Regions from separate parts of the Nonomuraea sp. NPDC059194 genome, predicted to be linked through region 2. Evidence: predicted binding sites of a transcription regulator. Region 2 holds the regulator's gene; the other holds the start of a gene.
What was found. Region 2 encodes HspR, which represses chaperone genes until heat shock. Its sites were predicted from a motif close to ANTTGAGTCNNNNNGACTCAANT; they were not measured.
Positions count from the first base shown of each region.

Region 1: a site for HspR is predicted at 1,954-1,976, ahead of lon (endopeptidase La). Genes of this name have one in related genera too.

Region 1 is NZ_JBHZBH010000062.1:4,374-12,859, forward strand. Features, by position in the region: gene ACFXJ8_RS41085 (response regulator) at 1-594, opposite strand, end outside; gene ACFXJ8_RS41090 (sensor histidine kinase) at 591-1,823, opposite strand; gene lon (endopeptidase La) at 1,991-4,351, shown strand; gene ACFXJ8_RS41100 (Fic family protein) at 4,453-5,583, shown strand; gene ACFXJ8_RS41105 (methionine ABC transporter ATP-binding protein) at 5,846-6,796, shown strand; gene ACFXJ8_RS41110 (methionine ABC transporter permease) at 6,793-7,449, shown strand; gene ACFXJ8_RS41115 (MetQ/NlpA family ABC transporter substrate-binding protein) at 7,527-8,348, shown strand; gene ACFXJ8_RS41120 (acyl-CoA synthetase) at 8,458-8,486, shown strand, end outside.
Region 2 is NZ_JBHZBH010000016.1:81,322-89,807, forward strand. Features, by position in the region: gene ACFXJ8_RS20705 (helicase HerA domain-containing protein) at 1-858, shown strand, start outside; gene ACFXJ8_RS20710 (RloB family protein) at 797-1,264, opposite strand; gene ACFXJ8_RS20715 (ATP/GTP-binding protein) at 1,257-2,447, opposite strand; gene clpB (ATP-dependent chaperone ClpB) at 2,538-5,105, opposite strand; gene ACFXJ8_RS20725 (heat shock protein transcriptional repressor HspR) at 5,110-5,460, opposite strand; gene dnaJ (molecular chaperone DnaJ) at 5,465-6,649, opposite strand; gene grpE (nucleotide exchange factor GrpE) at 6,674-7,267, opposite strand; gene dnaK (molecular chaperone DnaK) at 7,270-8,486, opposite strand, start outside.

The sequences.
Region 1 (8,486 bases), on a different contig from region 2:
GGTCAGCACCCTGCCCACGTGTGTCTTCACGGTCTGCTCGGCGACCACGAGCCGATCGGCGATCTCCTGGTTGGACAGGCCCTGCGCGATCAGGGTCAGCACCTCGGTCTCGCGTTCGGTCAGCTCGGCCAGCCGCTTCACCGACGGCGCGCGCGGCCCGCCCAGCCTGGCGAACTCGTGGATCAGCCGCTTGGTGACGGCCGGCGCGATCAGCGCCTCACCGGCCGCGACCACGCGCACCGCCTCGGCCAGTTGCGCGGCGGAGGCGTCCTTCAGCAGGAATCCGCTGGCTCCGGCCCGCAGCGCCTCGTAGACGTAGTCGTCGAGGTCGAAGGTGGTCAGGATGAGCACCTTGGTCTCATTGGCGGCGGCCTCGCCGGCGGCCATGAGCCGCCGCGTGGCCTCCAGGCCGTCCATCACCGGCATCCTGACGTCCATGAGCACGACGTCGGGCTTCAGCTCGGCCGCCCGCTCGATCGCCTCCTTGCCGTCGGCCGCCTCGCCCACCACCTCGATGTCGGGCTGGCTGCCGAGGAACACCGTGAAGCCCGTACGGACCATGCCCTGGTCGTCGGCGATCAGCACCCGGATCACGGCGAACGCTCCAGCGGCAGCGTGGCCTTCACCTCGAACCCGCCCTCCTCCGTGGGACCCGCCTCCAGAGATCCGCCCAGCAGGGTGGCCCGCTCGCGCATGCCCATCAGCCCATGGCCGGCGCCCGGCGTCGCGCCCGGGCCGCGCCCCGGTCCGTTGGCGACGCGGACGCGCAGGTCGCCCGCCCAGACGAGCTCGACAGCCACGGCCGAACCTGGCGCGTGCCGCATGGCGTTGCTGAGCGATTCTTGCACGATCCTGTAGGCCGACACGGCCATGGCCGTGGGCACCTCCTCCAGCTCACCCGAGCGTCTGACCAGCACGGTGAGGCCCGCGGACCTGGCGTTGCCGACCAGTTCGTCCAGCCGGTCGAGCGCGGGCGCCGGCGTGGTGTCGGCCCGGCCCTCCTGGTCGCGCAGCACGCCGAGGACCTGCCGCAGCTCCTTGATCGCTTCGAGCGACAGCCCCCGGATCTGCGCCAGGCCCTCCTCCAGGCGCGCGGCGTCGCCCCTGGCCGCCATGGGTACGGCCTCGGCCTGGATCGCGATGACCGACAGGTGGTGGGCGACCACGTCGTGCAGTTCCCTGGCGATCCGCGCCCGCTCGGCCATGACGAACCGCTGACCCACCGCCGCGTCCCTGCTCGCGGTGGCGCGGCGCCGTACCCGCACGTTGTAGCCGAACAGCACGATCACGGTGACGGCGACGGAGGACAGCGCCGTCGAGTTCGGGTCGACGATCCAGACGGTCAGCACCGAGGTCAGCCACACCACGGCTGTGATGCGCCTGTCGCACCTGGCGGCGACGGAGTACAGCACCAGCAGGTACATCACGACGGCCGGTTCGAGGTAGGGCGGCTGCATGTCGGTGACCTGCTGGACGACGTGCAGCGACGGCGGTAGGAGCACCAGCGCCAGCCGCCACGCCGCCAGCGGCCAGCGGTCGCGCAGGGCCACCGGCAGCGAGAAGGCGACGGCGGCCAGGTAGACCAGCCAGAGGGGCTGCCTGCCTTCGCCGTTCATCTCGAGCAGCTCGCTGAGACTCGTGCCGAACAGCACCCAGGCCAGGACGAGGTCGGCGACCTGCACCACGTCGTAGTGGTCGAAGGGCAGCAGGCGGCGCAGCGGGCCTGGCATCGGGCGGCGCAGGCGGGTCGAGCGGTGCGGCGGCGGGTCGGCCGCGCCGCGGAAGAACGCGAGCCAGAACGGCTGGAGGACGGCCGAGATCACCGCAGCAGCATAGGGACCCGCCGACCTGCGCACATCACCCCTGGGGCTGACCCTCTCAGGTATCACTTACACGATTACGATCGCCGTGAGCGAACATCGGCAAGGAAGGGAACAACGCAGGGCTCCAATACATTGAGTGGGTATAACTCAACCCCATTGGAGTTCAGATGAGTGAGAGCTTGATCCTCCCGGTCCTGCCGCTCGACGACGAGGTGGTCCTGCCGGGCATGGTGGTCCCTCTGGACCTGTCCGACTCGGAGGTCCGGGCTGCGATCGACGCGGCTCAGGCTTCTGGTCTCAACAAGCCGCGCGTGCTGCTCGTTCCCAGGATCGATGGCCGCTACGGCGCGGTCGGTGTGCAGGCGGTTGTCGAGCAGGTCGGCAGGCTCCCCGGAGGCGAGCCCGCCGCGGTCGTGCGCGGCGTCAACAGGGCCCGCGTCGGCAAGGGCACGACCGGCCCGGGCGCGGCCCTGTGGGTGGAGGTCCACACCGTCGACCCCGTGCAGGTCGGGGAGCGGGCGCAGGAGCTGGCCAAGGAGTACAAGGCGCTGGCGACCACGATCCTGCAGAAGCGTGGCGCGTGGCAGGTCGTCGACCAGGTCAACCAGATCGACGACCCCTCGGTCCTGGCCGACAGCTCCGGCTACACCCCGTGGCTGAGCACCGCGCAGAAGGTCGAGCTGCTGGAGGCCCCCGACCCGGCCGACCGGCTGGCCAAGCTGGTGGAGTGGTCGCGCGAGCACCTGGCCGAGCTCGACGTCGCCGAGACGATCCGCAAGGACGTCCAGGAGGGCATGGAGAAGCAGCAGCGCGAGTTCCTGCTCCGCCAGCAGCTCGCCGCCGTCCGCAAGGAGCTGAAGGAGCTCAACGGCGACACCGCCGAGACCGAGGAGGAGGACTATCGCGCCCGCGTCGAGGCGGCCGACCTCCCCGAGAAGGTGCGCGAGGCCGCGCTCAAGGAGGTCGACAAGCTGGAGCGGACCTCCGACCAGTCTCCCGAGACCGGCTGGATCCGCACCTGGCTCGACACCGTCCTCGACATCCCGTGGAACGAGACGAGCGACGACAACTACGACATCGACGGCGCCCGTGTGGTGCTCGACGCCGACCACACCGGTCTCGAGGACGTCAAGGACCGCATCATCGAGTACCTGGCCGTGCGCAAGCGGCGCCAGGACAAGGGCCTCGGCGTGGTGGGCGGCCGGCGCAGCGGCGCCGTACTGGCCCTCGCCGGTCCTCCCGGAGTCGGCAAGACGTCGCTCGGCGAGTCCGTGGCCCGCGCCATGGGCAGGAAGTTCGTCCGCGTCGCCCTCGGCGGCGTCCGCGACGAGGCCGAGATCCGCGGCCACCGGCGCACCTACGTCGGCGCGCTGCCCGGCCGCATCGTCCGCGCCATCCGCGAGGCGGGCTCGATGAACCCCGTCGTCCTGCTCGACGAGATCGACAAGGTCGGCGCCGACTACCGCGGCGACCCGACGGCCGCCCTGCTCGAGGTGCTCGACCCGGCGCAGAACCACACCTTCCGCGACCACTACCTGGAGGTCGAGCTCGACCTGTCGGACGTGCTGTTCCTCGCGACGGCCAACGTCCTGGAGGCCATCCCCGGGCCGCTGCTCGACCGCATGGAGGTCGTCACGCTCGACGGCTACACCGAGGACGAGAAGGTGGCCATCGCCCGCGACCACCTGCTGCCCAAGCAGCTGGAGCTGGCAGGGCTGAGCGCCGAGGAGGTCACGGTGGAGGAGGCGGCGCTGCGCAGGCTGGCCGCCGAGTACACCCGCGAGGCCGGCGTGCGCTCCCTCGAACGCTCGATCGCCAGGATCCTGCGCAAGGTCACGGCCAAGGACGAGCTGCCCACCACGGTGGGCGAGGACGGCCTGGTCGAGTACCTGGGCAGGCCGCGCTTCGTGCCCGAGGCGTCGCTGCCCGAGTCCAAGCAGCGCACCTCGGTGCCCGGCGTGGCCACCGGCCTGGCGGTCACCGGCGCGGGCGGCGACGTCCTCTACGTCGAGGCGTCGCTGGCCGACCCGGAGACCGGCGACACGGGGCTGACCCTCACCGGCCAGCTGGGCGACGTGATGAAGGAGTCGGCGCGGATCGCGCTGTCCTACCTGCGCTCGCACGGCGCGGAGCTGGAGCTGCCGGTCACCGCGCTGAAGGACCGCTCGGTGCACGTGCACTTCCCCGCGGGCGCCGTCCCCAAGGACGGGCCCTCGGCGGGCGTCACGCTCACCACGGCGCTGGCCTCGCTGCTGTCGGGACGGCTGGTCCGCAACGACGTGGCGATGACCGGTGAGATCTCCCTCACCGGGCGGGTGCTGCCCATCGGCGGCGTCAAGCAGAAGCTGCTGGCGGCGCACAGAGCGGGCATCACCACCGTCCTCATCCCCGCCCGCAACGAGCCCGACCTGGACGACCTGCCCAAGGAGGTCCGCGACGAGCTGACCATCCACGCCGTCGGCGACGTGCGTGAGGTGCTCGAGATCGCGCTCACCCCGGCCAAGGTGGCACAGACCACCGCGGCCTGACCTCCCTCCCTCGCGAAGCCGCCCCGTCTGTCTGTCTGTACGGCGGGGCGGCTTCGCCGTTTCACCTGAGCGGAAGATCCGCGAGTGGTGTCATGGAGCCCATGCTCTATGGACTTCCCGCGCTGCAGGCGAAGGACGAGGCCGTTCTCACCGAGATCGAGGACATGCGCCGAGATCTGCGACATCGTCTCGCCGACAGGCACCGATGGGACGGGCAACTGCGCAGGCATCTACGGGCCCGCGCCATCCGGGGATCCAACGCGATCGAGGGGTATCTCGCCGACGTCGAGGACGTCGAGTCCATCATGGCGGGGGAGGAGCCGCTGGAGACGCCGGTCTCGGTGGCTCGCGAGATCGCCGGATACCAGCAGGCGCTCACCTACATCCAGCAGTTGTCCAAGGCGCCGGGGTTCCGCTTCGACGCCGGCGTGCTCCACGGGCTCAACTTCATGATGATCGGCCACCACCGCGACAAGACCCCTGGCCTCGTCCGGCCGGGAGGCATCTACGTACGCAACTCGGACACAGGCGAAGTGGTCTACGAGGGGCCTGACGCCGAGGAGGTCAGTGGTCTCCTGGACGAACTCGTGGAATGGCTCAACCACGGGGACCTGGATGCGCCCAGTTACGTCAGGGCCGCCATGGCGCACCTCAACCTCGTCAAGATCCACCCGTGGCGGGATGGGAACGGCCGCATGTCGCGGGCGCTCCAGACGCTCGTGCTCGGCCGCGACCAGATCACCACTCCCGAGTTCTGCTCCATCGAGGAGTGGCTCGGCAAGCAGAGAAGCACGGTCGAGTACTACGACGTGCTGGGCGAGGTGGGGCGAAGGCGATGGAGCCCGCACGGCGACACGCTGCCCTGGGTGTTCTGCCTCCGGGCACACCATCTGCAGGCACAGGAGGTGAAAAGGCGGCTGTCCGAGGCGGGGGAGATCTGGACGCTGCTGGAGGAGCAGGTCGACGCGGACGGGCTCAACACCAGGTGCGTCTCCGCCCTCTACGAGGTGTTCGTGAACCGGCGGCTGCGCCGCAGCCGCTACCAGGCCGACGAGACGCTCAGCCAGGGGCAGGCCGCCCGTGACCTGCGGGATCTGGCCGCGAAGGGCTGGCTCAAGCCGTACGGTGCGACAAAGGGCCGCTTCTACGCGCCAGGCGCGCGCATGGCGCGCATCAAGGCGGACTTCGCCGAGCGGACGACCCCCCTCAAGGATCCCTACAAGGCGGGGTGAGCCACTTCACATCGGGGTCCGGGAATAGGCCGTCATAAGGTCATCGTTAGCCACAGCGTGAACGAGATGCGAATGCGCATGTGTATGGGCTGTCAGGCCCGCTAGAGCGCACCCTTCCGCCCCCTCGTTCAAAGGTATGCCCCGATGATTCGACCCAGCTTCGTGCTGCGCCGCCTGAGTCACCTGCCCTTCCACCCGGGCACTCGCTGACGCGTCCCCCAACGCTGACCGTCCGTTACCGAATCCGTTGTGGGGAAATTTCGTGATCCAGGCTGTCGGCCTGCGCAAGTCGTACGGTGACACCGTCGCACTGGACGGTGTCGACCTGCACGTGCGCCAGGGCGAGATCTTCGGAGTGCTCGGCCAGAGTGGCGCGGGCAAGAGCACGCTGCTGCGCTGCGTCAACCTCCTCGAACGCCCCGACCGCGGCACCGTCGCGGTCGCCGGGCAGGAGCTGACCACGCTGGGCGAGCGCGACCTGCGCGCCGCCAGGCAGCACATCGGCATGATCCACCAGCACTTCGCGCTGCTGTCCTCACGCACGGTCGCGGGCAACGTGGCCTTCCCCCTGGAGGTCATGGGCGTGGGCAGGGCCGAGCGGTCGGCCAGGGTCGCCGAGTTGCTCGAGCTCGTCGGCATCGCCGACAAGGCCGACGCCCGTCCAGGACAGCTGTCCGGCGGGCAGAAGCAGCGCGTGGGCATCGCCAGGGCGCTGGCGGGCAACCCGAAGGTGCTGCTGGCCGACGAGGCCACCTCGGCGCTCGACCCCGGCACGACCTCCTCCATCCTCGCCCTGCTCAAGCGGCTCAACGCCGAGCTCGGGCTGACGATCCTGCTGATCACGCACGAGATGAACGTCGTCAAGAGCATCTGCGACTCGGTGGCGATCATGTCGGGCGGCGCGATCCTGGAGTCGGGGCCGATCAGGCAGCTGCTGACCACCCCCGGTTCCCGGCTGGCGGCCGAGCTGTTCCCGCTGCCCGCGCCCGAGCCGGGCAACGTCACGATCACGTTCACCGGAGCGGCGGACGAGCCGGTCATCTCGACCGTCGTGCGCAAGTTCGACGTGGACGTCAGCATCCTCGGCGGCGCGCTCGAGGAGGTCGCGGGCGGCTCGGTCGGCCGCCTGCGGGTGTCGCTGGCCGGCGTCGAGACCTCGGCCGCCCTCGCCTACCTGCGCGAGCGCGGCCTGATCGTGGAGGTGGCCGCGTGAGCTGGGAAGAGATGGTCCCGCTGCTCGGGCAGGCGACGTGGGAGACGGTCCAGATGGTGTTCTGGTCCACGCTGTTCACCGTCGTGTTCGGGCTGCCGCTCGGCGTCGCCCTGGTCGGCACCTCGCGTGACGGCCTGTTCCCCTCGCGGGTGGCCAACCAGCTGCTCAGCCTGATCGTCAACATCGGCCGGTCGCTGCCGTTCATCATCCTGATGATCGCGGTGATCCCCTTCACCCGGCTGCTGGTCGGCACCACCATCGGTCTGTACGCGGCGGTCGTGCCGCTGACGATCGGCGCCGTGCCGTTCTTCGCCCGCCTGGTGGAGATCGCGCTGCGCGGGGTCAGCGTCGACGTCGTCCAGGCGGCGCACGCCATGGGCGTCAGCCGTACGTCGATCGTCACCAAGGTGCTGCTGCCCGAGGCCAGGGCGGCGCTGGTGGCGGGGATCACGGTCACCGTCATCACGCTGGTGTCCTACTCCGCGATGGCGGGCGTCATCGGCGCGGGCGGCCTGGGCGACCTGGCCATCCGGTACGGCTACCAGCGGTTCGAGACGCCGCTCATGATCGCGACCTGTGTGGTCATCATCATCCTCGTCCAGCTCGCCCAGACCCTCGGCGACGCGTTCGCCAACCGCCTGGCCAAGCGCTAGAGACCCTTCGTTCTTTTCGGGCCTCGCCGCAAGCGGGCCCCGCTTCGCTTTCTCATATCCAGACAAGGAGCACAGCCGTGCGCAAGTTGTTCGGTATCGCGACCGCCGCCGTCCTGGCCCTGACGCTCGCCGCCTGCGGTTCGTCCGCCGCGGGCTCGTCGGCGTCGGGCGCGCCGAGTGACACCATCAAGGTCGGCGCCACTCCCACACCGCACGCCGAGGTCCTCAAGTACATCGCGGACAACCTGGCGGCCAAGGAGGGCCTGAAGCTGGAGATCGTCGAGTTCAGCGACTACGTGCCGCTGAACCCGCAGCTCCAGGAGGGCCAGCTGGACGCCAACTACTTCCAGCACCAGCCCTACCTCGGCGAGTACAACAAGGAGAAGGGCGCCAAGCTCACCTGGGTGGCCAACGTCCACCTGGAGCCGCTCGGCCTCTACTCCAGCAAGGTGAAGGACATCGCCACGCTGGCGACCGGCGCCACCGTCGCCGTGCCCAACGACGCCACCAACCTCGGCCGCTCGCTGAAGCTGCTGGCCGACAACGGCGTCATCACGCTGAAGGAGGGCGTCAGCACCGCCGCCACCGAGCGTGACGTCACCGCCAACCCGAAGAACATCACCTTCAAGGCGCTCGACGCCGCCCAGCTGCCCCGCTCGCTCGCCGACGTGGACGCCGCGGTCATCAACGGCAACTACGCCCTGGAGATCAAGCTCAGCCCGGCCACCGACGCGCTCATCGCGGAGAAGGCGGAGGGCAACCCGTACGCCAACGGGCTGGTCGTCCAGGAGGGCAAGCAGAGCGACCCGCGGGTCCAGAAGCTGGCCAAGCTGCTGCAGAGCCCCGAGGTCAAGAAGTACATCGAGGACACCTACAAGGGCGCGGTCATCCCGGCCTGAACGCGCCAACCCTGACCGGCGGTCCCCGTCGAAGCGGCCGTGATCCCGAAAACGGGATCACGGCCGCGCCGTCTTCCGGCGGGAGGGCGAACCGAATACTGTTCTGGTCATGTATCCGGGAGCCATCGCAGCAGTCAC
Region 2 (8,486 bases):
GACGAGTTCCGCCTGGCGATCGACGCCGCCGTGGCCGCCCTCGCGCCCAAGGCCAGGATCGACGGGCCGACGGCCAAGGCGCATCGCTCTCAGGCCGTGCTGAGGAAGGCCATGGCCCACCACGCGAAAACCGGGTCACACGGGCTGAGGGGGCTGATCGCGCTGCTGTCGGAGCTGCCGGACGGCGTCAGCGATCTGGACGGCGCGGCGAAACTGGCCGCGGAGGTGGCGCAGAACCTGCGGGCGGCGATCATCAACGACCCGCTGTTCGGCGGTGAGGGCACCCCGGTCGACCCGGGCGTGCTGCTGACCCCCGAGCGGGGACGGCGGGCACGCGTGTCGGTGATCAACCTGGCCGGGCTGCAGGAGGACAGCCAGCGGCAGAGCTTCGTCAACCGGCTGCAGCTCGGACTGTTCGCGTGGTTCAGGCGGCATCCCGCCCACGACCGGCCGCTGGGCGGGCTGCTGGTCATGGACGAGGCGCAGACGTTCGCGCCGCAGGGCAAGGCGACACCCGCCACGGGCAGCACGCTGATGCTCGCCGCCCAGGCCCGCAAGTACGGCCTCGGCCTCGTCTTCGCCACCCAGGCGCCGAAGGGCCTGCACAACCACATTCCCGGCAACGCGGCCACGCAGTTCTTCGGCTTCCTGAACGCGCCGATCCAGCGGGACGCGGCACAGGAGATGGCCAGGGCGAAGGGCGGGGTGGCGGCGGAGATCGGGCGGCTGCGGGCGGGCCAGTTCTACGTGGCCGCGGAGGGGGCGGGCTTCCACCAGATCAGGGTGCCGATGTGCCTCAGCCACCACCCGGCCGCGCCGCCGACCTCCGAGGAGGTCCTGACCCTGGCTCGCCCTTGATCTGGTTCATCAGCCGCCATACGCCGGTGCTGGGATTCACCGCCGGATCGTCGCCGAGTCTCTGCGCTCTGTGGTTGGCTTGATCGACTCCGCTCGCATAATCCGCAAAGCGGAGAACTGCTTTGTCGTATGCCGGCAGGTGCTTCCTGAGTAGCCTGACCACGTCGATCTCGTCGAACTCGTCCGGATTCTGCGCGGCCAGCGAATGAGCGTACTTGACCACTTCCAGCGGCGACTTTGGTTTGGTCTTGATCGCAACTGATATTGCCGGATTGCGGTGCGCGACCTTGAGACCGTCGAGATACTGCTTCTCGGTTTCGAGAGAGCCGCAGACCACGAGCAGGCGGCTGGTGAGGCGCCGCTTCTGCTGCGGTTGCCGTCGTGTGCTGCCCTCACGCCTACTCATTGACGGCACGTTGCTTGACGGTGTCCTCCAGTTGCCGGCGGTCCAGTATCGGTACGGCACGCACGGATCCACCCAGATACCGCCGCTCCCAGTCGAGGCGGTCGCGTGGATTGAAGTCGGTCAGCGGATAGAGGGTGGTCGATCCGCCGAGGTCCTTCTCGGTGAACCAGATCTCGTCCCTGGCCAGGATCTCCTCGCCCTGGTGGCGCCGCAGCAGCGACACGTCATGCGTGGTGAAGATGAGTTGAGCGCCACCGGTGTTGGTTTCCGGGTTGGTGAACAACCGAATGAACTCGCGAGCGAGCAAAGGATGCAAACTGGCGTCGAGTTCGTCGATGAGAAGGAGATGCCCTCCGTCGAGCGCTCTCAACGCGGACCCCAGGTGGTGAAACCAGGCTTGTGTCCCCCTGGACTCATCACTGAGGGGGAGTTCGGTGTCTTTCGATCCCGTGCGGTGTCCGAAGTACGCGGTCAGCATGCCGCCCTGCCGTCTCTCGGTTCGGACGGAGGAGATCCCGAGATCGGCGAATGTGAGCAGGCGGATGACGCTGTCGCGGCGAGCCTCGTCCTTCAGCAGTGCTGCTGTGGGATGGTCTTCGTCGAACTCGTCCAGTTCGAGAAGGAACGGCACGTCGACATGTTCAACGCGCCGGTCGAACCAGGTGAAGATATCGCGGGCCTGTTCGAGACCCAGGTAGCCAGAAATGGTGAGCAGCAGGGCGCTAGGTCTGGTGAGATCCTCGATGGCGCTACGGTGCCCACGGAAGGAATCGCCGAATCTGATGCCGGTCGATTCTCGTTCGAAGAGGACCCGGCGTCGTCCTTTGGGGTAGACGTACAGCCACTCCTCGCGCACGTGCTTGTCGTCGATCGCGAAGCCGTACACGTGGCGAATTCCGTTGATCAGGACGTCGACCCCGAATCGCGACTCCTGATCTCCGGCTCCCTGTTCGAGCCGGAAGGGGGTACGCCCCGTGTGATCGTCGCTCGACCACACGGAGCGCCGAACCATCCGTCGCATGAAGGAAAGCGCGTTGAGCAGATTTGTCTTGCCCGACGCGTTGGCACCGTAGATGGCGGCAAGGGGGACGGCTGGGCGAGATCTGTCGTAGGCGGGCAGGAGCAGCAGCTCCTGCTCGTCCCGAATCGACCTGTGGTTGGCCACCCGGAAACTCAACAACACGACAACCTCCACCGATTTCAACGCGCTTCCCGCAAGCAGATTGCGAGAAGCGCGCTTGAATCGTCATGCTACGCCGTGTAGCAGCTCCTGTCAGGCGCGAGCGATCGTCAGCTCGTCATCACCCAGGTCGACCACCACCGTGTCGCCGTCGATCACCTCGCCCGACAGCACCGCCTTCGCGAGCTTGTCCCCGATCGCCGACTGCACCAGCCGCCGCAGCGGCCGCGCGCCGTACATCGGGTCGTAGCCGGTGATCGCCAGCCAGTCGCGCGCCGCGGGCGTGACGTCGAGCGTCAGCCGCCGGTCGGCCAGCCGCTGCCCGAGGCGGTCCACCTGCAGGTCGACGATCTTCGTCAGCTCCTCCGAGCCGAGCGCATCGAACAGGATGACGTCGTCGAGCCGGTTGAGGAACTCGGGCTTGAACGACGTCCGCACCGCTCCCATCACCGCGTCGCGCTTGGCGCCGTTCTCCAGCTTCGGATCGACGAGGTACTGCGAGCCGATGTTGGAGGTCAGGATGAGGATCGTGTTGCGGAAGTCGACCGTACGGCCGTGCCCGTCGGTCAGCCGCCCGTCGTCGAGCACCTGCAGCAGGATGTCGAACACCTCGGGGTGGGCCTTCTCGACCTCGTCCAGCAGCACGACGGTGTAAGGGCGGCGCCGCACGGCCTCGGTGAGCTGGCCGCCCTCCTCGTAGCCGACGTAACCGGGAGGCGCGCCGACCAGGCGGGCGACGCTGTGCTTCTCGGAGTATTCGGACATGTCGATGCGGGTCATCGCCCGCTCGTCGTCGAACAGGAACTCCGCCAGCGCCTTGGCCAGCTCGGTCTTGCCGACGCCGGTCGGGCCGAGGAACAGGAACGACCCTGTCGGCCTGTCGGGGTCGGCGATGCCCGCGCGGCTGCGCCGTACCGCGTCGGAGACGGCCTGGACGGCCTCGCGCTGGCCGATGAGCCGCGTGCCGAGCTCCTCCTCCATCCGCAGCAGCTTGGCGGTCTCAGCTTCGAGGAGGCGTCCGGCGGGGATGCCGGTCCACGAGGAGATGACCTCGGCGATGTCGTCCGAGCCGACCTCCTCCTTGACCATCTGCTGGTCGGGGGTCTCCTGGGTGGCGGTCGACAGCTCCTTCTCCAGGCGCGGCACCTCGTCGTACAGCAGCCTGGACGCCTCGGCGTAGTTGCCGTCGCGCTGGAACCGCTCGGCGGCGCCACGCACCTCGTCGAGCTGCTTCTTCAGGTCGCCGACCCGGTTGAGCCCCGCCTTCTCCTTCTGCCACCTGGCCACGAGCGCGTTGAGCTCCTCCTGCCGGTCGGCGAGCTCGGCGCGCAGCCGTTCGAGGCGCTGGACGGAGGCCTCGTCGGTCTCCTTGGCCAGGGCCAGCTCCTCCATCTTCATCCTGTCGACGTTGCGCTGGAGCTGGTCGATCTCGACAGGACGCGAGTCGATCTCCATGCGCAGCCGCGAGGCGGCCTCGTCGACCAGGTCGATGGCCTTGTCGGGCAGGAAGCGGTTGGTGATGTAGCGGTCGGACAGCGCGGCGGCGGCCACGAGGGCGCTGTCGGCGATCTGCACCTGATGGTGGGCCTCGTAGCGGCCCTTCAGCCCGCGCAGGATCGCGATCGTGTCTTCAACGGACGGCTCGCCGACGAACACCTGCTGGAAGCGCCGCTCCAGCGCGGCGTCCTTCTCGATCCGCTCGCGGTACTCGTCGAGGGTCGTCGCGCCGATCATGCGCAGCTCGCCGCGCGCCAGCATCGGCTTCAGCATGTTGCCCGCGTCCATGGCGCCCTCGGCCGCGCCCGCGCCGACCACGGTGTGCAGCTCGTCGATGAAGGTGACGATCTGCCCGTTGCTCTCCTTGATCTCGGTGAGCACGGCCTTGAGCCGCTCCTCGAACTCGCCGCGGTACTTCGCGCCCGCGACCATCGCGCCGAGGTCGAGCGAGATCAGCTTCTTGTTGCGCAGCGACTCGGGCACGTCACCGGCGACGATCCGCTGGGCCAGCCCCTCGACGACGGCGGTCTTGCCGACGCCGGGCTCGCCGATCAGCACCGGGTTGTTCTTGGTACGGCGCGACAGCACCTGCACCACCCGCCTGATCTCGGAGTCGCGCCCGATGACCGGGTCGAGCTTGCCGCTCCTGGCCCGCTCGGTCAGGTCGACGCCGAACTTCTCCAGCGCCTGGTAGGTGTCCTCGGGAGTCTCGCTGGTGACCCTGGCGTGCCCGCGCACCTTCTCGAACGCGTCGAGCAGCGCCTGCGGCGTGGCCCCGGTGTTCTTCAGGAGGGTGGCCATCTCGCCGCCGTCGGTCGCGAGGCCGACCAGCAGGTGCTCGGTCGAGACGTACTCGTCCTCCAGCCGCTTGGCCCGCTGCGCCGCGGTGTTGATCACCGTGAGCAGCTGCCGCGAGCTGGAGGGCGCGCTCACCGTGGCGCCCTGCGCCTTCGGCAGGCCCGCCAGCGCGGTCTCCACCTTCGCGCGCAACGTCTTCCAGTCGACGCCGACCGCTTCGAGCAGGGGTACGGCGGTGCCGCCCGTCTGGGAGAGCAGGGCGGAGAGCAGGTGCGCGGGTGCGATCTCGGGATTTCCCTCGGCGGCGGCCCGCCGCATGGCGACCGACAGCGCTTCCTGGCTCTTCTGAGTGAGCTTGTAGTCCATATGTTCAGGCCCCCGGTGGCAGCTCGTATCGGATCAGAGCTCTGACCATGGACATCTCGGCCCTGAGGCGGTGAACCTCCTCACGCAGCCTGAGCGCCTCGTTCTCCAGCTCAAGGATCCGCTTGATGCCGGCGAGGTTGATGCCTTCCTCCTGGGACAGGCGCTGCACCTCGCGCAGCTGGATGATGTCGCGCATCGAGTAGAGGCGGCCGCGCCCCGCCGTACGCCCGGGGCAGACCAGCCCCAGGCGGTCGTACTGTCTGAGGGTCTGCGGGTGCAGACCGGACAGCTGCGCGGCCACCGAGATGACATAGACGGGTGTCTCGTCCGACAGGTTGAAGTAGTTGGCGTCCATCGGCCTACTCGCTCCTGGCACGTTGGATGAGGTCGGCCCTCGGGTCGTCGCTCGCGGTGGCCGTGCGGAACTCGTTCAGCAGTTCGCGCGACTTGTCGTCGAGCTCCTGCGGCACGAGCACCTCGACCGTGGCGAGCAGGTCGCCCTTGGTGCCGTCCTTACGGGTGGCCCCCCTGCCGCGAACCCTGAAGGTGCGGCCGTTGGGCGTACCCGCCGGAATGCGCAGAGTGACAGGCAGGCCCTTGAGGACGGGCACCTTGATCTCCGCGCCGAGCGCCGCCTCGGTGAAGGTGACGGGAACGGTGATGGTCAGGTTGTCGCCCGACCGCCCGAACACCGCGTGCGGCTTGACGTGGGTCTGGATGTAGAGGTCGCCCGCAGGCCCGCCGTTCTCGCCCGGCGCGCCCTTGCCCTTGAGCTTGACCCGCTGTCCGTCGGCCACCCCCGCGGGGATGCGCGCCTGGATGGTGCGGGTGCTCTTGGCCCTGCCGCTGCCGTCGCACACGGGGCACGGGTCGTCGACGAGGAGACCACGCCCCTTGCAGTCACGGCAGGGCTCGGAGAAGGCGAAGTTGCCCAGGTTACGGCTGGCCGCACCGGTGCCCTCGCAGGTCGGGCAGACCCGCGGGGTGGTGCCGGCCTTGGCCCCCGTGCCGCTACAGGGCTTGCACGCCGACGACGTGGTCAGCCTGAGCGAGACCGTGTGGCCCTCCACCGCCTCGGTGAAGGTGAGCGTGACCTCGGACTCGATGTCCTGGCCGCGGCGCGGCCTGGACGTCGTGCCCGAGGTGCGGGTGCCGGAGCCGCCCCTGTTGAACAGCCCCCCGAACAGGTCGCCGATGCGCTCGCTCGTGCTTCCGCTCTGCTGTCCCGTGCCGCCGAACAGGTCGCCGAAGTCGAACGGGAAACCACCACCACCACCGCCGCCGGGCCGCGGCCCGCCCACGCCGGACCCGAACAGCGTGCGCGCCTCGTCGTACTCCTTACGGCGCTTGCCGTCGGACAGCACGTCGTTGGCTTCGGAGATCTCCTTGAACCTGGCCTCCTTGGCGGCGTCACCCTGGTTGGCGTCGGGGTGGTACTGCCTGGCCAGCTTCCTGTAGGCCTTCTTGATCTCGTCGGCGGTGGCGGTCTTGGGCACACCAAGGACGGCGTAGTAATCCTTCTCCAGGTAGTCCTTGGTGCTCATCTATGGCGTCCTTTCGGGGGTTTCTTAGTCTTCGTCGGACGCGGCCGGGGCGTCCTCGGGCTCGGCGACCGCGACCCTGGCGGGGCGCAGCACCCGGTCACCGATGCGGTAACCGAGCTGCAGAACCTCGATGGCGGTCGGCTCGGTCACCTCCGAGGAGTAGCTGTGCATCAGCGCCTCGTGGACGGTCGGGTCGAAGGGCTCGCCCTTCTGCCCGAACGGGGTCAGCCCCAGCTTGGTGACGACCGCCTCCAGCGACTCGGCGACCTTGGCGAAACCGCCGGTCAGCTCGCCGTGGTCGCGGGCCCTGCCGATGTCGTCGAGGACCGGCAGCAGCTCCGAGAGCGCACCCCCGACGGCCTGCTCGCGGACCGCGACCCGGTCGCGCTCGACCCGCCTGCGGTAGTTGGTGTACTCCGCCTGCAGCCGCTGCAGGTCCGCGGTGCGCTCGGCCAGCAGGCCGGCGTCACCACCGGCCACGGGCTCGGCGCCCGCCGGAGGAGCGGCCTGGACCTGCTCCTCCATGGCGGACCTCGCCTGACCGGTCTCGGGGTCGATCTTGCGGTTGTCGCGGATCACCGGCTCTGACTCGGGCCCGTTATCGCGCGGGTCAGACATCGTCACTGGTCCTTCTTGGGCTGGTCTTCGTCCACGATCTCGGCCTCGACGACGTCGTCCTCGTCGCCGTCGGCCTTGGCCTGGGCGCCCTCACCCTCGGGGGTGGTGCCGCCCGCCTGCTGCTGGCCCTGGGCGTAGATCGCCGAACCCATCTTCTGGCTGACCGTGGCGAGCTTCTCCGCCGAGGTGCGGATCACGTCGGTGTCGGTGCCCTCGAGAGCCTTCTTCAGCTCGGCGAGCGCGTCGTTCACCTCGGTCTTGATCTCGCCGGGGACCTTGTCGTCGTTGTCGCGGAGGAACTTCTCCGTCTGGTAGGCCAGGCCGTCGGCGTTGTTGCGGACCTCGGCCTCCTCGCGACGCTGCTTGTCCTCTTCGGCGTAGGACTCGGCCTCGCGCATCATGCGCTCGATGTCGTCCTTCGGCAGCGCGGAGCCGCCGGTGATCGTCATCGTCTGTTCCTTGCCGGTGCCGAGGTCCTTGGCGGAGACGTTGACGATGCCGTTGGCGTCGATGTCGAAGGTGACCTCGATCTGCGGGATGCCGCGCGGCGCCGGGGCGATGCCGGTCAGCTCGAAGGTGGCCAGCTTCTTGTTGTAGGAAGCGATCTCGCGCTCGCCCTGGTAGACCTGGATCTGCACCGACGGCTGGTTGTCCTCGGCCGTGGTGAAGACCTCCGAGCGCTTGGTCGGGATCGTCGTGTTGCGCTCGATGATCTTCGTGAAGATGCCGCCCTTGGTCTCGATGCCGAGGGACAGCGGGGTCACGTCGAGCAGCAGGACGTCCTTGACCTCACCCTTGAGCACACCCGCCTGGAGCGCGGCGCCGATGGCGACGACCTCGTCGGGGTTGACGCCCTTGTTGGGCTCCTTGCCGCCGGTGAGCTCCTTGACCAGCTCGGACACGGCGGGCATCCGGGTCGACCCACCGACGAGCACCACGTGGGCGATGTCGGCGACCTTGATGCCGGCGTCCTTGATGACCTGGTGGAACGGGCCCTTGGTCCGCTCGAGCAGGTCGGCGGTCAGGCGCTGGAACTCCGAGCGGGTCAGCTTCTCGTCGAGGTGCAGCGGACCCTCGGAGGAGGCCGTGATGTAGGGCAGGTTGATGTTGGTCTCTGCCTGGCTGGACAGCTCGATCTTGGCCTTCTCCGCGGCCTCGCGCAGCCGCTGGAGGGCCATCTTGTCCTTGGCCAGGTCGACGCCGTGCGCGTTCTGGAAGC